DNA from 3 places in the Pseudomonas putida genome. Region 2 is predicted to be linked to each of the others. Evidence: predicted binding sites of a transcription regulator. Region 2 holds the regulator's gene; each other region holds the start of a gene.

What was found. The regulator sigma-54, encoded in region 2, starts transcription at its own class of promoters, with help from an activator protein. The targets are predictions, from matches to a motif close to ANTGGCATNNANNTTGCTNT.
Region 1: a site for sigma-54 is predicted at 3,107-3,126, ahead of glnA (type I glutamate--ammonia ligase). Genes of this name have one in related genera too.
Region 3: a site for sigma-54 is predicted at 2,009-2,028, ahead of nirB (nitrite reductase large subunit NirB). Genes of this name have one in related genera too.

Annotation. Positions count from the first base shown of each region.
Region 1 is NZ_CP026115.2:2,209,709-2,214,802, forward strand. It holds gene typA (translational GTPase TypA) at 1-1,150, opposite strand, end outside; gene thiI (tRNA uracil 4-sulfurtransferase ThiI) at 1,279-2,733, opposite strand; gene glnA (type I glutamate--ammonia ligase) at 3,224-4,630, shown strand; gene C2H86_RS10115 (chorismate mutase) at 4,783-5,094, shown strand, end outside.
Region 2 is NZ_CP026115.2:1,509,082-1,514,175, reverse strand. It holds gene rapZ (RNase adapter RapZ) at 1-807, opposite strand, end outside; gene ptsN (PTS IIA-like nitrogen regulatory protein PtsN) at 810-1,274, opposite strand; gene hpf (ribosome hibernation-promoting factor, HPF/YfiA family) at 1,287-1,595, opposite strand; gene C2H86_RS06975 (RNA polymerase factor sigma-54) at 1,674-3,167, opposite strand; gene lptB (LPS export ABC transporter ATP-binding protein) at 3,344-4,069, opposite strand; gene lptA (lipopolysaccharide transport periplasmic protein LptA) at 4,070-4,597, opposite strand; gene lptC (LPS export ABC transporter periplasmic protein LptC) at 4,584-5,094, opposite strand, start outside.
Region 3 is NZ_CP026115.2:4,014,620-4,019,713, forward strand. It holds gene C2H86_RS18335 (bifunctional nitrate reductase/sulfite reductase flavoprotein subunit alpha) at 1-1,850, shown strand, start outside; gene nirB (nitrite reductase large subunit NirB) at 2,155-4,704, shown strand; gene nirD (nitrite reductase small subunit NirD) at 4,704-5,066, shown strand.

The sequences.
Region 1 (5,094 bases), 700 kb from region 2:
GGCCTACGGCCATCTCGAAGCCTTCACGGCGCATGGTTTCGATCAGAACGGACAGGTGCAGCTCACCACGGCCCGATACCTTGAACTTGTCAGGGGAATCGGTTTCCTGAACGCGCAGAGCAACGTTGTACAGCAGCTCCTTGTCCAGACGGTCCTTGATGTTACGGCTGGTGACGAACTTGCCTTCCTTACCGCAGAACGGCGAGTCGTTGACCTGGAAGGTCATCGAAACGGTCGGCTCGTCAACGGTCAGCGGCTTCATCGCCTCTACCGCGTCCGGGGCGCACAGGGTGTCGGAGATGAACAGCTCGTCGAAACCGCTGATGCAGACGATGTCGCCAGCCTGGGCTTCTTCGACGTCGACGCGGTGCAGGCCGTGGTGGCCCATCAGCTTCAGGATACGACCGTTACGCTTCTTGCCGTTGGTGTCGATGGCGACAACCGGGGTGTTCGGCTTGACGCGGCCACGGGCGATACGGCCAACGCCGATAACACCGAGGAAGCTGTTGTAGTCCAGCGCGGAGATCTGCATCTGGAACGAACCGTCACGGTCAACGTCCGGCGCCGGTACGTTGTCGACGATCGACTGGTACAGGGCGGTCATGTCTTCGCCCATGGCGGTGTGGTCCAGACCGGCAATGCCGTTCAGGGCCGAGGCGTAGACGACTTTGAAGTCCAGCTGTTCGTCGGTGGCACCGAGGTTGTCGAACAGGTCGAAGATCTGGTCCAGAACCCAGTCAGGACGCGCGCCCGGACGGTCGACCTTGTTGATCACGACGATCGGCTTGAGGCCAGCTTCGAAAGCCTTCTTGGTCACGAAGCGGGTTTGCGGCATCGGGCCGTCCTGGGCGTCGACCAGCAGCAGCACGGAGTCGACCATCGACATTACACGCTCAACCTCGCCACCGAAGTCGGCGTGGCCGGGGGTGTCGACGATGTTGATGTGGTAGCCGTTCCAGTTGATGGCGGTGTTTTTCGCCAGAATGGTAATACCGCGCTCTTTTTCCTGGTCGTTGGAGTCCATGACGCGCTCGTCGTTGAGCTCGTTACGCTCCAGAGTGCCGGACTGACGCAGGAGTTTGTCGACCAGGGTGGTTTTACCATGGTCAACGTGGGCGATGATGGCGATGTTACGCAGATTTTCGATCACAACTGTATCTCGATCAGAGGATTCGGTTGCCACCTAGTGTAGGCGGCGAATATGTACGCTTTTAGGCTCAGCGGGCCCGATGGTCGGGAGGGCGATGGCGGATGCTGCCGCCATACAGCCCTGGCGTCTTATGTCGGACGATAAACACGCACATTGGCATGTCCCTCACTGAGCAGGTGGTGTGCGTGCAAACGGCTCATCACACCTTTGTCGCAATACAGCAAGTACTGGCGCGTAGGGTCCAGATGCTTGAACTTGCTGTTGATCGCATAGAACGGCATGGCCTGGACTTCGATACCTTCCAGCGCCAGTGGTTCGTCTTCCTGGGCATCGGGGTGACGAATGTCGATGACGATCTGGCCTGGCAGCGCCTCGGCCACTTCCTCGACTTCGATGTCCTTGCCCAGCTCGTCGATCACATGGTCGATGGAGATGAACTTGGCACGCTCCAGGGCGCGCTCCAGCACGGCCATGTCGAACTGCTTTTCTTCGTGCTCCATGCGGTGACGCTTGGCATGGGTGGTCGGGTTCACCGAGATCACGCCGCAGTATTCCGGCATGTGCTTGGCGAAGTCGGCGGTGCCGATCTCGGTAGCCTGGTCGATGATGTCCTGCTTGTGGCTGGCCAGCAACGGGCGCAGTACCAGCTTGTCGGTGGCCGAGTCGATGATCGACAGGTTCGGCAGGGTCTGGCTGGAGACCTGGGAGATCGCCTCGCCGGTAACCAGCGCGTCGATCTGCAGGCGGTCAGCCATGTGTGCGGCACCGCGCAGCATCATGCGCTTGAGGGTCACGCCCATGTAGCTGTTATCGACCTTGTTGAGGATCTCGCCGACCACTTCTTCGAACGGCACGCTGATGAACAGCACGCGCTGGCTGCTGCCGTACTTTTTCCACAGGTAGTGGGCCACTTCCATCACGCCCAGCTCGTGGGCACGGCCACCAAGGTTGAAGAAGCAGAAGTGGGTCATCAGGCCGCGGCGCATCATCTGGTAGGCCGCCACGGTGGAGTCGAAACCACCGGACATCAGCACCAGGGTCTGCTCCAGGGCACCCAGCGGGTAGCCGCCGATGCCGTTGTGCTGGTTGTGGATCACATACAGGCGCTGGTCGCGGATCTCCATGCGCACCACGACTTCAGGCGTCTTCAGGTCGATGCCGGCGGCGCCGCACTGCTGGCGCAGCTGGCTGCCGACGTAGCGGTCGACGTCCATCGAGGTGAAGTCGTGATGCCCGCCGCGCTTGCAGCGCACCGAGAAGCGCTTGCCGGCCAGCAGGTGGCCGAAGTGGTGCTTGCACTTGGCGACGATGTCGTCGAAGTCGCCCAGCGGGTATTCCTCGACCTGCAGGAAGTGGGTAATACCCGGGGTGCAGGTGAGGCGCTCGATCATCTCGCGCTGGACCTTCTCGTCCTCGACGCGGGTGACCACCTCGAGATTGTCCCAGACACCATCGACCGCGAGCTCAGGATCGAGATCCTTGAGCACGTTACGGATGTTCTTGCCGAGCTGGCGGATGAAGCGCTTGCGCACCGGCCGGCTCTTGATGGTGATTTCTGGGAAGACTTTGACGATAAGTTTCATTGGTTAACAGCGCGCGCAGGGCCTGCCGAAAATGAGGGGCGCGAATTATAGCGGAAATTGCTCAGGATTTGACCAACTTTTGATCAGAAGCTTTCAGATAAATGCAGGGACGGTTTTTTGAGCCGCCTGTTCCGGCCCTTTCGCGGGTAAACCCGCTCCCACAGGGACCACACAAGTTTCCAGCGCTGTGCGGTCCCTGTGGGAGCGGGTTTACCCGCGAAAGGGCCCTCAAAGAAAGCACAGCATTCGAGCTGCGCACTCATTTGGTGCGTCACCCTGAATTCCCGCCTCCTAATGGTGCACTTTTGTCCGCAGCCACCCCAGCAAATGCCCGCAAACGCCCCTTTTTATCTCGCCCTCGCCATTTTCGGGCACTGGCATGCAATTTGCTCCCTTGTGAGGCAGGTAAGCTTGGCCGACTATCCGCGCCCGGCAACACCCTTTTTCCAGAGCAGCGGCCCACCGCGCTCTAGACCCTCCGGAGGACAACATGTCGAAGTCGGTTCAACTCATCAAAGATCATGACGTCAAGTGGATTGATCTGCGTTTCACGGACACCAAGGGCGTACAGCATCACGTGACCATGCCGGCGCGTGATGGCCTGGACGAAGACTTCTTCGAAGTCGGCAAGATGTTCGACGGCTCCTCCATCGCTGGCTGGAAAGGCATCGAAGCTTCCGACATGATCCTGATGCCGGTCGACGAGACCGCCGTTCTGGACCCGTTCACCGAAGAACCAACCCTGATCATCACCTGCGACATCGTCGACCCATCGAGCATGCAGGGCTACGATCGCGACCCACGTGCGATCGCCAAGCGCGCCGAAGAGTACCTGAAGAGCACCGGCATCGGTGACACCGTCTTCGCTGGCCCAGAGCCAGAATTCTTCATCTTCGACGAAGTGAAGTTCAAGTCCGACATCTCCGGTTCGATGTTCAAGATCTTCTCCGAGCAAGGCTCGTGGATGTCTGATGCTGACGTGGAAGGCGGCAACAAAGGCCACCGTCCAGGCGTGAAAGGCGGCTACTTCCCGGTTCCGCCGTTCGACCACGACCACGAAATCCGTACCGCCATGTGCAACGCTCTGGAAGAAATGGGCCAGACCGTTGAAGTTCACCACCACGAAGTGGCGACTGCCGGCCAGAACGAAATCGGCGTCAAGTTCAACACCCTGGTGAAGAAAGCTGACGAAGTACAGGCCCTGAAATACGTCGTGCACAACGTTGCCGACGCTTACGGCCGCACCGCTACCTTCATGCCGAAGCCACTGTACGGCGACAACGGTTCGGGCATGCACGTGCACATGTCGATCTGGAAAGACGGCAAGAACACCTTCTCCGGTGAAGGCTATGCCGGCCTGTCCGACACCGCCCTGTACTTCATCGGCGGTATCATCAAGCACGGTAAGGCCCTGAACGGCTTCACCAACCCGTCGACCAACTCGTACAAGCGTCTGGTCCCAGGCTTCGAAGCCCCGGTAATGCTGGCTTACTCGGCTCGCAACCGTTCCGCCTCGATCCGTATTCCTTACGTCGGCAGCCCGAAAGCCCGCCGTATCGAAGCACGCTTCCCGGACCCATCGGCCAACCCGTACCTGGCGTTCGCGGCCCTGCTGATGGCCGGCCTGGACGGCATCCAGAACAAGATCCACCCAGGCGATGCTGCCGACAAGAACCTGTACGACCTGCCGCCTGAAGAAGCCAAGGACATCCCGCAAGTTTGCGGCAGCCTGAAAGAGGCTCTGGAAGAGCTGGATAAAGGCCGTGCGTTCCTGACCAAGGGCGGCGTGTTCTCCGACGACTTCATCGATGCCTTCATCGAGCTGAAGAGCGAAGAGGAAATCAAGGTCCGCACCTTCGTGCACCCGCTGGAATATGAGCTGTACTACAGCTGCTGATCCGATTGGCGCCTGGCGCCAATCAGAATCACCGAAAACGGCCTTCTTCTGAAGGCCGTTTTTTGTTTTACGCTCATCGCTTTCAGATACTCCCTACAAGCAAGACTTACCTGACTGCGCACAATCAAATCTCCGACAATAAGGAGATTGCCATGCGCCCCCTGCCCTTCGTGCTGTGCTTCGTCTTACCTCTTTTCGGCTGCAGCTCCCCCTCACAACCTGAACTCAAGCCTTTGCTCGCGGCAATAGGCCAGCGCCTGGACCTGGCCTACGCCGTAGCCGTGCACAAATGGGACAATGGCGTGCCAGTCGAGGCCCCCCTGCGAGAACAAGAGGTTCTGCAGCAGGTTCAAGCTGCAGCGCATGATTACGACCTGACTCCCGAACGGGCAGCGGCCTTTTTTGCCGACCAGATCGAAGCCAACAAAATCGTCCAGTACGGCTTGATCGACCGCTGGACTGCA
Region 2 (5,094 bases):
CAACTGGCCGAGGCGTTCGGTGATGTAGACCGAGCGGTGGTGGCCACCTGTGCAGCCAATGGCGATGGTGACATAGGCGCGGTTGCTGGCAGCAAAGCGCGGCAGCCATTTGAGCAGGTAGCTGGAAATGTCATTGAACATTTCTTCGACGTCCGGCTGTGTGGCAAGGTAGTCGATGACTGGCTGCTCCAGGCCGGAGTGTTCGCGCAGCTCCGGCTTCCAGTACGGGTTGGGCAGGCAGCGTACGTCGAAAACCAGGTCGGCATCGACCGGCATCCCGCGCTTGAAGCCGAACGACTCGACCAGGAAGGCGGTGCCGGGCTCGGGCTGATTGAGCAATCGCAGCTTGATCGAATCGCGCAGCTGGTAGAGGTTGAGGCTGGTGGTATCGATCTTCAGGTCGGCAAGGTCGGCAATCGGCCCCAACAGTTCGCTTTCAACCCGGATCGCTTCGGCCAGCGAGCGGTCGGCATTGGTCAGCGGGTGGCGGCGGCGGGTTTCCGAGAAGCGCTTGAGCAGCGTGTCCTCGTCGGCATCAAGATAAAGCACATCACACTGGATGTGGCGTGCACGGGCTTCCTCTAGCAGTTCGGGGAAGCGTGACAGATGGCTCGGCAAGTTGCGAGCATCAATACTGACCGCTACCCGTGGCTGCAAAAGCTCGGTGTTCATCAGCGCGTTCTCTGCCAGCTGTGGCAGCAGCCCGGCCGGCAGATTGTCAATGACGTAGAAACCGTTGTCTTCCAGTACATCGAGGGCGGTGCTCTTGCCGGAGCCGGACCGGCCGCTGACGATGATCAGGCGCATATTCAGTGCTCGTTCTGTGCGTCCAGGACAACCTGGTACAGGGCCTCGCTGCTACCGGCGGCACGCAAGCGATCGCGGACCTCCTTGCGATCGAGCATGCTGGCGATCTGGCGCAGCAGTTCAAGATGGGCATCGGTGGCCGCCTCTGGCACCAGCAGGACGAACAGCAGATCCACCGGGGCGCCATCGATGGCGTCGTAGTCGATCGGCGCGTCCAGATGCAACAGTGCACTTACCGGGGCAGAGCAGCCTTCAAGTCGGCAGTGGGGAATGGCAATGCCATTGCCAAAGCCGGTCGAGCCCAGTTTTTCGCGAGCGATGAGCTTTTCGAAGACGTCTTGCATCGCAAGCTCGGGTACTTGCTCGGCAATCAGGTTGGCGACCTTTTCCAGGGCGCGCTTCTTGCTGCCGCCCGGCACGTTCACCAGGGAACGGCCGGGGGTCAGGATGGTTTCAAGTCGGATCATGGATGAGAGGGATCAGCGGGCGGCTGCACCTTGCAGCAAGCTTTGCTGTTTTTCCTTGTGTTTTTTCAGTTGGCGGTCGAGCTTGTCGGCCAAGGCGTCGATCGCTGCATACATGTCTTCGTGTTCCGCGTTGGCAACCACTTCACCGCCGGGAATCTGCAGGGTCGCCTCGACCTTCTGCTGCAGCTTCTCGACTTTCATGATGACCTGCACGTTGGTGATCTTGTCGAAGTGACTCTCCACGCGAGCGAGCTTTTCAAGCACATAATCGCGCAGTGGCTGGGTGACTTCTACATGCTGTCCACTGATATTGACTTGCATACAGCTTCTCCTTTGTTGCCCGTGCATAAAGAGGCAGGTCTTGCACCTGCCCCACAAACGCTGTGGCACATCCGGGGGCTACATCAGTCGCTTGCGCTCGCTCGACGGTGCGATGCCGAGGGACTCGCGGTACTTGGCGACGGTGCGACGGGCTACCTGGATGCCTTGTGCCTCCAGTAAACCAGCGATCTTGCTGTCACTCAATGGCTTTTTCTGATTTTCCGCGGCAACCAGTTTCTTGATGATCGCGCGGATCGCCGTAGACGAGCATTCTCCGCCTTCGGCAGTGCTGACGTGGCTGGAGAAAAAGTATTTCAGTTCGTAGATGCCACGCGGGGTGTGCATGTATTTCTGCGTAGTCACCCGCGAAATGGTCGACTCATGCATGCCCACCGCTTCGGCGATGTCATGCAGGACCAGCGGCTTCATCGCTTCGTCGCCGTGGTCGAGGAAGCCGCGCTGATGCTCGACGATCTGCGTGGCGACCTTCATCAGCGTTTCGTTGCGGCTTTGCAGGCTCTTGATGAACCAGCGTGCCTCTTGCAACTGGTTGCGCATGAAGGTGTTGTCGGCGCTGGTATCGGCGCGGCGAACGAAGCCGGCATACTGCGGGTTGACCCGCAGGCGCGGGATCGCCTCCTGGTTAAGCTCGACCAGCCAGCGGTCGCTGTCCTTGCGCACGATCACGTCGGGCACCACGTATTCCGGTTCGCTCGACTCGATCTGCGAACCTGGCCGCGGGTTGAGACTCTGGACCAGCTCGATCACCTGGCGCAGTTCGTCTTCCTTGAGCTTCATGCGGCGCATCAGCTGGCTGTAGTCGCGGCTGCCGAGCAGGTCGATGAAGTCGGTGACCAGGCGCTTGGCTTCGCTCATCCAGAGCGTGCTGGCAGGCAGTTGACGCAATTGCAGCAGCAGGCACTCGCCCAGGGAGCGGGCGCCGACACCGGCCGGCTCGAACTGCTGGATGCGGTGCAGCACCGCTTCTACCTCGTCGAGTTCGATGTCCAGCTCCGGGTCGAAGCCTTCGCAGATTTCTTCGAGGGAATCTTCCAGGTAGCCCTGGCCGTTGATGCTGTCGATCAGGGTGATGGCGATCAGGCGGTCGGTATCGGACATCGGGGCCAGGTTCAGCTGCCACAGCAGGTGGCTCTGCAGGCTTTCGCCGGCCGACGTGCGGGTGGTGAAGTCCCACTCGTCGTCATCGTTGCTCGGCAGGCTGCTGGCGCTGGTCTGGTAAATATCTTCCCAGGCGGTGTCGACTGGAAGCTCGTTGGGTATTCGCTCGCTCCACTCACCGTCTTCCAGGGTTTCGGCACTGGTGGTGCTTTCCTGGAAGCTGTTTTCCTGGACTTCGGCGACCGGCTTGTTTTCGGCGTTGTCCGCCATCGGGTCGCTGTTGTCGAAGTCGTCGCCGTCTTCCTGACGTTCGAGCATCGGATTGGACTCCAGCGCTTCCTGGATTTCCTGCTGGAGGTCCAGGGTGGAGAGCTGAAGTAGGCGGATGGCCTGTTGCAACTGCGGGGTCATCGTCAGTTGCTGGCCCATTTTTAGGACGAGCGATGGTTTCATGGCTGGGGCTTAATACCTTGTTCGCCGGCGCGCATGCGCCATCCACTACACGAGGGCGCCGGAGCGCCAAATTCAAGCAAGTTTTATGCCTCAAATTGTAGCGTTTGCCTAGAGCACTGTAACAACTTAAGCCCCGACAGGGCGTTAATGCCAGTGCTCCAGGCAGGTCCTGGGGATCAGAGTCGGAACTCGTGGCCCAGGTAGACCTCCTTGACCAGGTCGTTGGCCAGGATGGTCTCGGCGTCGCCTTCGGCGATCAGTCGACCGTCGTTGACGATGTAGGCGGTCTCGCAGATGTCCAGGGTTTCACGGACGTTGTGGTCGGTGATCAGTACACCGATACCCTTGGCCTTGAGGTGGTGGATGATCTGCTTGATGTCGCCCACGGAGATCGGGTCGACACCGGCAAACGGTTCGTCCAGCAGGATGAACTTCGGTGCGGTGGCCAGGGCGCGGGCAATTTCGACGCGGCGGCGTTCACCACCGGAAAGGCTCATGCCGAGGTTGTCGCGGATGTGGCTGATGTGGAATTCCTGCAGCAGGCTTTCCAGTTCCTTGCGCCGCCCTTCACGGTCGATGTCCTTGCGGGTTTCGAGAATGGCCATGATGTTGTCGGCCACCGACAGCTTGCGGAAGATCGAGGCTTCCTGCGGCAGGTAGCCGATACCGGCGCGGGCACGGCCGTGCATGGGCTGGTGACTGACATCGAGGTTGTCGATCAGTACGCGCCCCTGGTCGGCCTGGACCAGCCCCACGATCATGTAGAAGCAGGTGGTCTTGCCGGCGCCGTTGGGGCCGAGCAAGCCGACGATCTGCCCGCTGTCGATCGACAGGCTGACGTCACGCACGACTTGCCGCCCCTTGTAGCTCTTGGCCAGGTGCTGGGCTTTGAGGGTTGCCATTTACTCGGCCTTCTTCTTCGGCTGGATCACCATGTCGATGCGCTGACGTGGCTGTGTCACGTTGCCACCACGTCCGGCGGTCGCAACCTGGGTCTTGGTGTTGTAGACGATCTTCTCGCCTTCGGTGGTGTTGCCTTCGTTCTCGACCTTGGCGCGGTCGGTGAGGATCACCGTGTCTTTCTGCGCCTGGTACTGGATGGTCACCGCCCAGCCTTTCATCTTGTCGGGCTTGGCCGCAGTCTGCTGCTGCTCGAAGTACGCCAGGTTGCCCACCGAGGTCACCACGTCGATGTCGCCATTGGCGGCACGGGTCATGGTCACGGTGTTGCCTTTGATCATCATCGAGCCCTGGGTGATGATCACGTCGCCGGTGTAGGTGGCCACACCCTGCTTATCGTCCAGGTGCGCGTTGTCGGCCTGGATACGAATAGGCTGGTCACGGTCGTTCGGCAGGGCGAAGGCGCTCGCGCTTCCCAGTGCTGCTGCGCTCAGGCTGAGCAAAAGGGGGAGGGTTTTAACGAGCCTCATACTGTCCTCTTACGTTAGAGAGCAAGTCGATCTTGCTTTCTTTCAAATACGCTTTCATTCCCTTGCCTGTGGTTGTGCCACCGGCGCCGTCGATTCTAACGGCTTGCTCGGTCTGCGCATATTGCTTCTGCGGGAATACGGTCATGCGCGAGCTGGTAATGATGGTATCGCGCTGTTTTTCGTCGGTGCGGGCAATCCGCACCTGGTCGATCAGTTCGACTTCGCTACCGTCAGGGTTGACCTCGGCGCGCACGGCCTGCACGTGCCACGGGTACTGAGTGCCGCGGTACATGTGCAGGTCGGGTGTGGTCACCAGTGTGACTTCGCTGGCCTTGAGGTGTTCGACCTTGTCGGCTGTCATTTCGTATTGCAGCTTGCCGTCGGGCAGGAACTGCACGCTGTGCGCGTTAATCGCATAGTAGTCGATGGCGCTTTCGTCGACCTGGACCACTGGCTTGTCGAGGAAGCTTTCAGGGCTGACATTCCAGTAGCCGACT
Region 3 (5,094 bases), 2.5 Mb from region 2:
TCGATGCCCTTGAACTGAACACTGCCATCCCGGAGCCTGCCCGCATGCCGACCGCGACCCTGTCCCGCCTGCTTGGCCTGGACACCCTGCCAGCCCCGGTGCTGGCCGATGACGAGCGTCATTACCTGCAGGGCTTCCTGCTCGGCCTCGACCAGGCGTGTGGCGAGGGCGTGCCCAGCCTGCCGGCCAACGCGCCGTTGGCTGCTGCGCGGCGGCTGTTCGTCGATGGTTTGCTGGCGGGGTTGTTTGCGCAGCCAGCCACCACGTCGACCATCGCCGCGCCGCGTCACCAGGTGCTCTGGGCTTCGCAGACGGGCAACGGCGAGGCGCTGGCCGAGCGTTGTGCCGAGCGCTTGCGCGGCGCGGGGCTGGAGGTTCAGCTCAGTTGCATGGAGGCGGTCAGCCCCAGCCAGTTGCAAGGCGCCGCCAGTGTGGTGCTGATCACCAGCACCTTCGGCGACGGTGATGCGCCCGACAGCGCCACGGCATTCTGGCAGGCGCTGCAGAGCGAGCAGGGCGCCTGCTGCGCAGAGTTGCCTTACGCGGTGCTGGCCCTGGGCGACTCCAGCTACGACCAGTTTTGTGGCTTTGGCCGCAAGCTCGACCAGCGCCTGGCCGAGCTGGGCGGGCGCCGTTTGCTGCAGCGGGTCGATTGCGAACCGGATTTCGATGAGGCCTTCGCCAGTTGGCTTGAAGCCCTGCTGCCGGAACTCGGCAGCGCAGGGTCGCCAGCACCGGTCTGTGAACCGGCGCCAGTCGTGAGCTACGGCAAGCAGCAACCGTTTTCGGCCCCGCTGCTGGAAAATCACCTGCTCAACGGCCCGGGTGCGAGCAAGGAGACGCGCCAGCTGGTGTTCGACCTGTCCGGCAGCGGCTTCAGCTATGCCGCCGGTGATGCCTTGGGCGTATGGCCGCGCAACTGCCCTGCACTGGTCGAGGAACTGCTGGCGCTGATGCACCTCGATGGCCAGGCGTTGGTGGAGTTGAAGGGGCAGCCGGTGATGCCACTGGCCGAGGCCCTGGAAAACCATCTGGAAATCGCCAAGGTCACCCCGCAGCAACTGCAGGTATTCAGCCCACAAGCCGCCGACCTGCAGCGCCTGCTGCAACCCGAGTGCAAGGCCGAACTGCAGGACTGGCTGTGGGGCCGGCAGTTGGTCGACGTGCTGCGGGCGTTCCCTCAGCAATTGCCGCTGGCCACCTGGCTCGAACTGCTCAAGCCGCTGCAGCCGCGCCTGTATTCGATCAGCTCAAGCCCATTGGCGCATCCGGACCAGGTACACCTGACCGTTTCCACGGTGCGCTATGGCGAGCGCAAGGGCGTGTGCTCCACCTTCCTCGCCGATCGGGCGCAGTCACTGAAGGTGGCGATCTTCCCGCAGGTATCGAAGCACTTCCGTCTGCCCGAGGATAACGACGTGCCGGTGATCATGGTCGGGCCCGGCACTGGCATCGCGCCGTTCCGTGCCTTCCTCGAAGAACGCGAGGCGCAGGGTGCCAAAGGGGGTAACTGGCTGTTCTTCGGCGAACAGTATGCGGCCACGGATTTCTACTATCAGGAACAGCTTCAGGCCTGGCAGGCGAGCGGGCATCTGCGCCTGGACACGGCGTTCTCGCGGGACCAGGCCGAGAAGGTCTATGTACAGCAGCGCATGCTCGAACAGGGCGCGCAGCTGTGGCAGTGGCTGGAGGCGGGGGCGTACTTCTATGTGTGTGGTGATGCGCAGCGCATGGCCAAGGATGTGGATGCGGCGTTGCGTGAGGTCATCGCCGTGCACGGGGGCGTGGATGCCGATACCTATGTCGAAGCGTTGAGCAAGGCCAAGCGGTACCGGCGTGATGTGTATTGAAGCGCCCCAGGATGGTGAGCGCTGCACTTGGAAAGTGCATCGGCTCTACCGGCCTCTTCGCGGGGCAAGCCCGCTCCCACAGGTTTGATATGTCGCAAATGTACTGAAAACCCTGTGGGAGCGGGCTTGCCCGCGAAGAGGCCAGTACAGGCAAACCAATTGGCACAGTCCCTGCTTTATCCCCTGATACAACAAAGCCCATTGATCAACGGCGATCAACCCGGGCCACCCACCGTGATGAACACAGGCAAAGGCGCCTGGAGCTTCGGCTCCAGGCGCTTTTTTTTTGATCGAGGATCGGCTTATGAAGGCAACAGCGAGCGGGCAACGGGAGCGACTGGTCATCGTCGGCAATGGCATGGTCGGCCACCACTGCGTGGAGCAACTGGTCGAACGCGGCGCCCTCGAGCGCTTCGAGCTGCACGTGTTCGGTGAAGAGCGCCAGCGGGCCTACGACCGCGTGCACCTGTCGGAGTATTTTGCCGGCAGCTGTGCCGAGACCCTGGCCCTGTGTGGGCAGGACTACTACGGCAACAGCGGCGTGCACCTGCACCTGGGCGAAGCGGTGCTGGAAATCGACCGCGAGCGCTGCGAGGTGGTGACTGCCGAGGGCCGTTACGGCTATGACCAGTTGGTCCTGGCCACCGGTTCCTACCCGTTCGTGCCACCGATCGAAGGCTCCAGCGGCAACGCCCGCCTGGTCTACCGCACCCTCGACGACCTCGATGCCATTCGCGCCGCCGCCGGCCAGGCGCGCCGTGGCGTGGTGGTCGGTGGCGGCCTGCTCGGTCTGGAAGCCGCCAACGCGCTGAAGTCCCTCGGCCTGGAAGCACACGTGGTGGAGTTTGCCCCACGGCTGATGCCGGTGCAGCTGGACGGCGAGGGCGGCGCCGCGCTCAAGGCGCAGATCGAAGCGCTGGGCGTTGGCGTGCACCTGTCGCGTGCCACCCAGTCGATCAGCGCCGGTGTTGCCTACCGCTACCGCATGAATTTCGACGGCGGCGAGCACCTGGAAACCGACCTGATCGTGTTTTCTGCCGGCATCCGCCCACAGGATACCCTGGGCCGAGCCTGCGGCCTGGAGATCGCTGCGCGTGGTGGCGTGGTGATCGACAACCACTGCCGCAGCAGCGACCCGCGCATCTTCGCCATCGGCGAATGTGCCTCGTGGAACGGCAGCGTGTTCGGCCTGGTCGCTCCGGGCTACAGCATGGCGCGCAACCTGGCTGCGCTGCTGACGGGCGAAGCCGCCAGCGCCTTCACCGGTGCCGACATGTCGACCAAGCTCAAGCTGCTGGGCGTGGATGTCGGCTCCATTGGCGATGCCCACGGGGCCACGCCGGGTTCGCGCAGCTACCGCTTCATCGACGAGGCCAACAGTGCCTACCGCCGACTGGTGGTGGATGCCAGTGGCAAGCACGTGCTCGGCGCGGTGCTGGTGGGCGACAACAGCTACTACGACACCCTGCTGCAGTACGCCCAGAACGGCATTGCCTTGCCGGCCGACCCGGCAGCGCTGATCCTGCCGCAGAGTGGCGGAGCGCCGGCCTTGGGCGCCGATGCATTGCCCGACAGCGCGACCATCTGCTCGTGCCACAACGTCAGCAAGGGCGCAGTGTGCGCGGCCATCGACAGTGGCTGCGGCGACCTCGCCGCAGTCAAGGGCTGCACCAAGGCCGCCACCGGCTGTGGCGGTTGCGCGGCGCTGCTCAAGCAGGTGTTCGAGCACGAACTCACCGCTCGCGGCGTGACCGTCGACAAGAGCCTGTGCGAACACTTCGCCTACACCCGTCAGGAGCTCTACGGGCTGGTGCGAGTGGAGGGCATCCGCACCTTCAACGAACTGCTCGAACGCCACGGCAAGGGCCATGTCGGCTGCGACATCTGCAAGCCGGCGGTGGGCTCGATCCTCGCCTCGTGCTGGAACCAGCCGATCATGGACCCGGCGCTGGTTCCGCTGCAGGACACCAACGACACCTTCATGGCCAACATGCAGAAGAACGGTACCTACTCGGTGGTGCCGCGTATCCCGGGTGGCGAGATCACCCCTGACAAGCTGATCGTGATCGGCCAGGTGGCGAAAAAGTATGACCTCTACACCAAGATCACCGGCGGCCAGCGCATCGACCTGTTCGGCGCCCAGTTGCACGAGCTGCCGCTGATCTGGGGCGAGCTGATCGAGGCCGGCTTCGAGACCGGCCACGCCTATGGCAAGTCGACCCGCACGGTGAAATCGTGCGTGGGCAGCACCTGGTGCCGTTACGGCGTGCAGGACAGCGTCGCCATGGCCCTGCGCCTGGAAGACCGCTACAAGGGCCTGCGCAGCCCGCACAAGCTCAAGTTCGCGGTATCCGGCTGCACCCGCGAGTGCGCCGAGGCGCAGAGCAAGGACATCGGCGTGATCGCCACCGACAAGGGCTGGAACCTGTACGTCTGCGGCAATGGCGGCATGCGCCCGCGCCACGCCGAACTGTTCGCCACCGACCTGGACGACGAAACCCTGGTGCGCCTGATCGACCGCGTACTGATGTTCTACATCCGCACGGCCGACAAACTGCAACGCACCTCGGTCTGGCGCGAAAGCCTGGAAGGCGGCCTGGACTACCTCAAGCAGGTGATCCTCGACGACAGCCTGGGCCTGGCGGCGGAGCTTGAGGCGCAGATGCAGCATGTGGTCGACCAGTATGAATGCGAATGGGCCAACGCCCTCAACGACCCCGAGAAGCTCAAGCGCTTCCGTACCTTCGTCAACGACAAGCGCGCCGACCCGGACGTGCACTTCGTGCGCGAACGCGAACAACGCCGGCCGGCTGCACCGCTGCACCTGATCCCAACCGTCGAGGAGGCTGTCTGATGAATCTTTCCAATGCTGCTATGAAGACCAAAGAGAACTGGCAGGCGGTGTGCCAGGCCGATGATCTGGTGGCCGACTCTGGCGTGGTGGTGTGGCTTGAGGGGGCACAGGTGGCGTTGTTCTACCTGCCCGAACTGGAGCAGAGCCTTTACGCGGTGGACAACCGTGATCCGCGGTCGGGGGCCAATATCATCGGCCGCGGGCTTGTGGGTAGTCTGCAGGGGGAGTTGGTGGTGGCGGCGCCGTTGTACAAGCAGCACTTCAGCCTGCAGAGCGGGGCGTGCCTGGAGGATGCCGGGCAGCGGCTGCGGGTGTGGCCGGTGCGCCTGAATGGCGGGGCGGTGGAACTGGCGCTGGCCTGACATTCTTGCATCGTTACCGGCCCTTTCG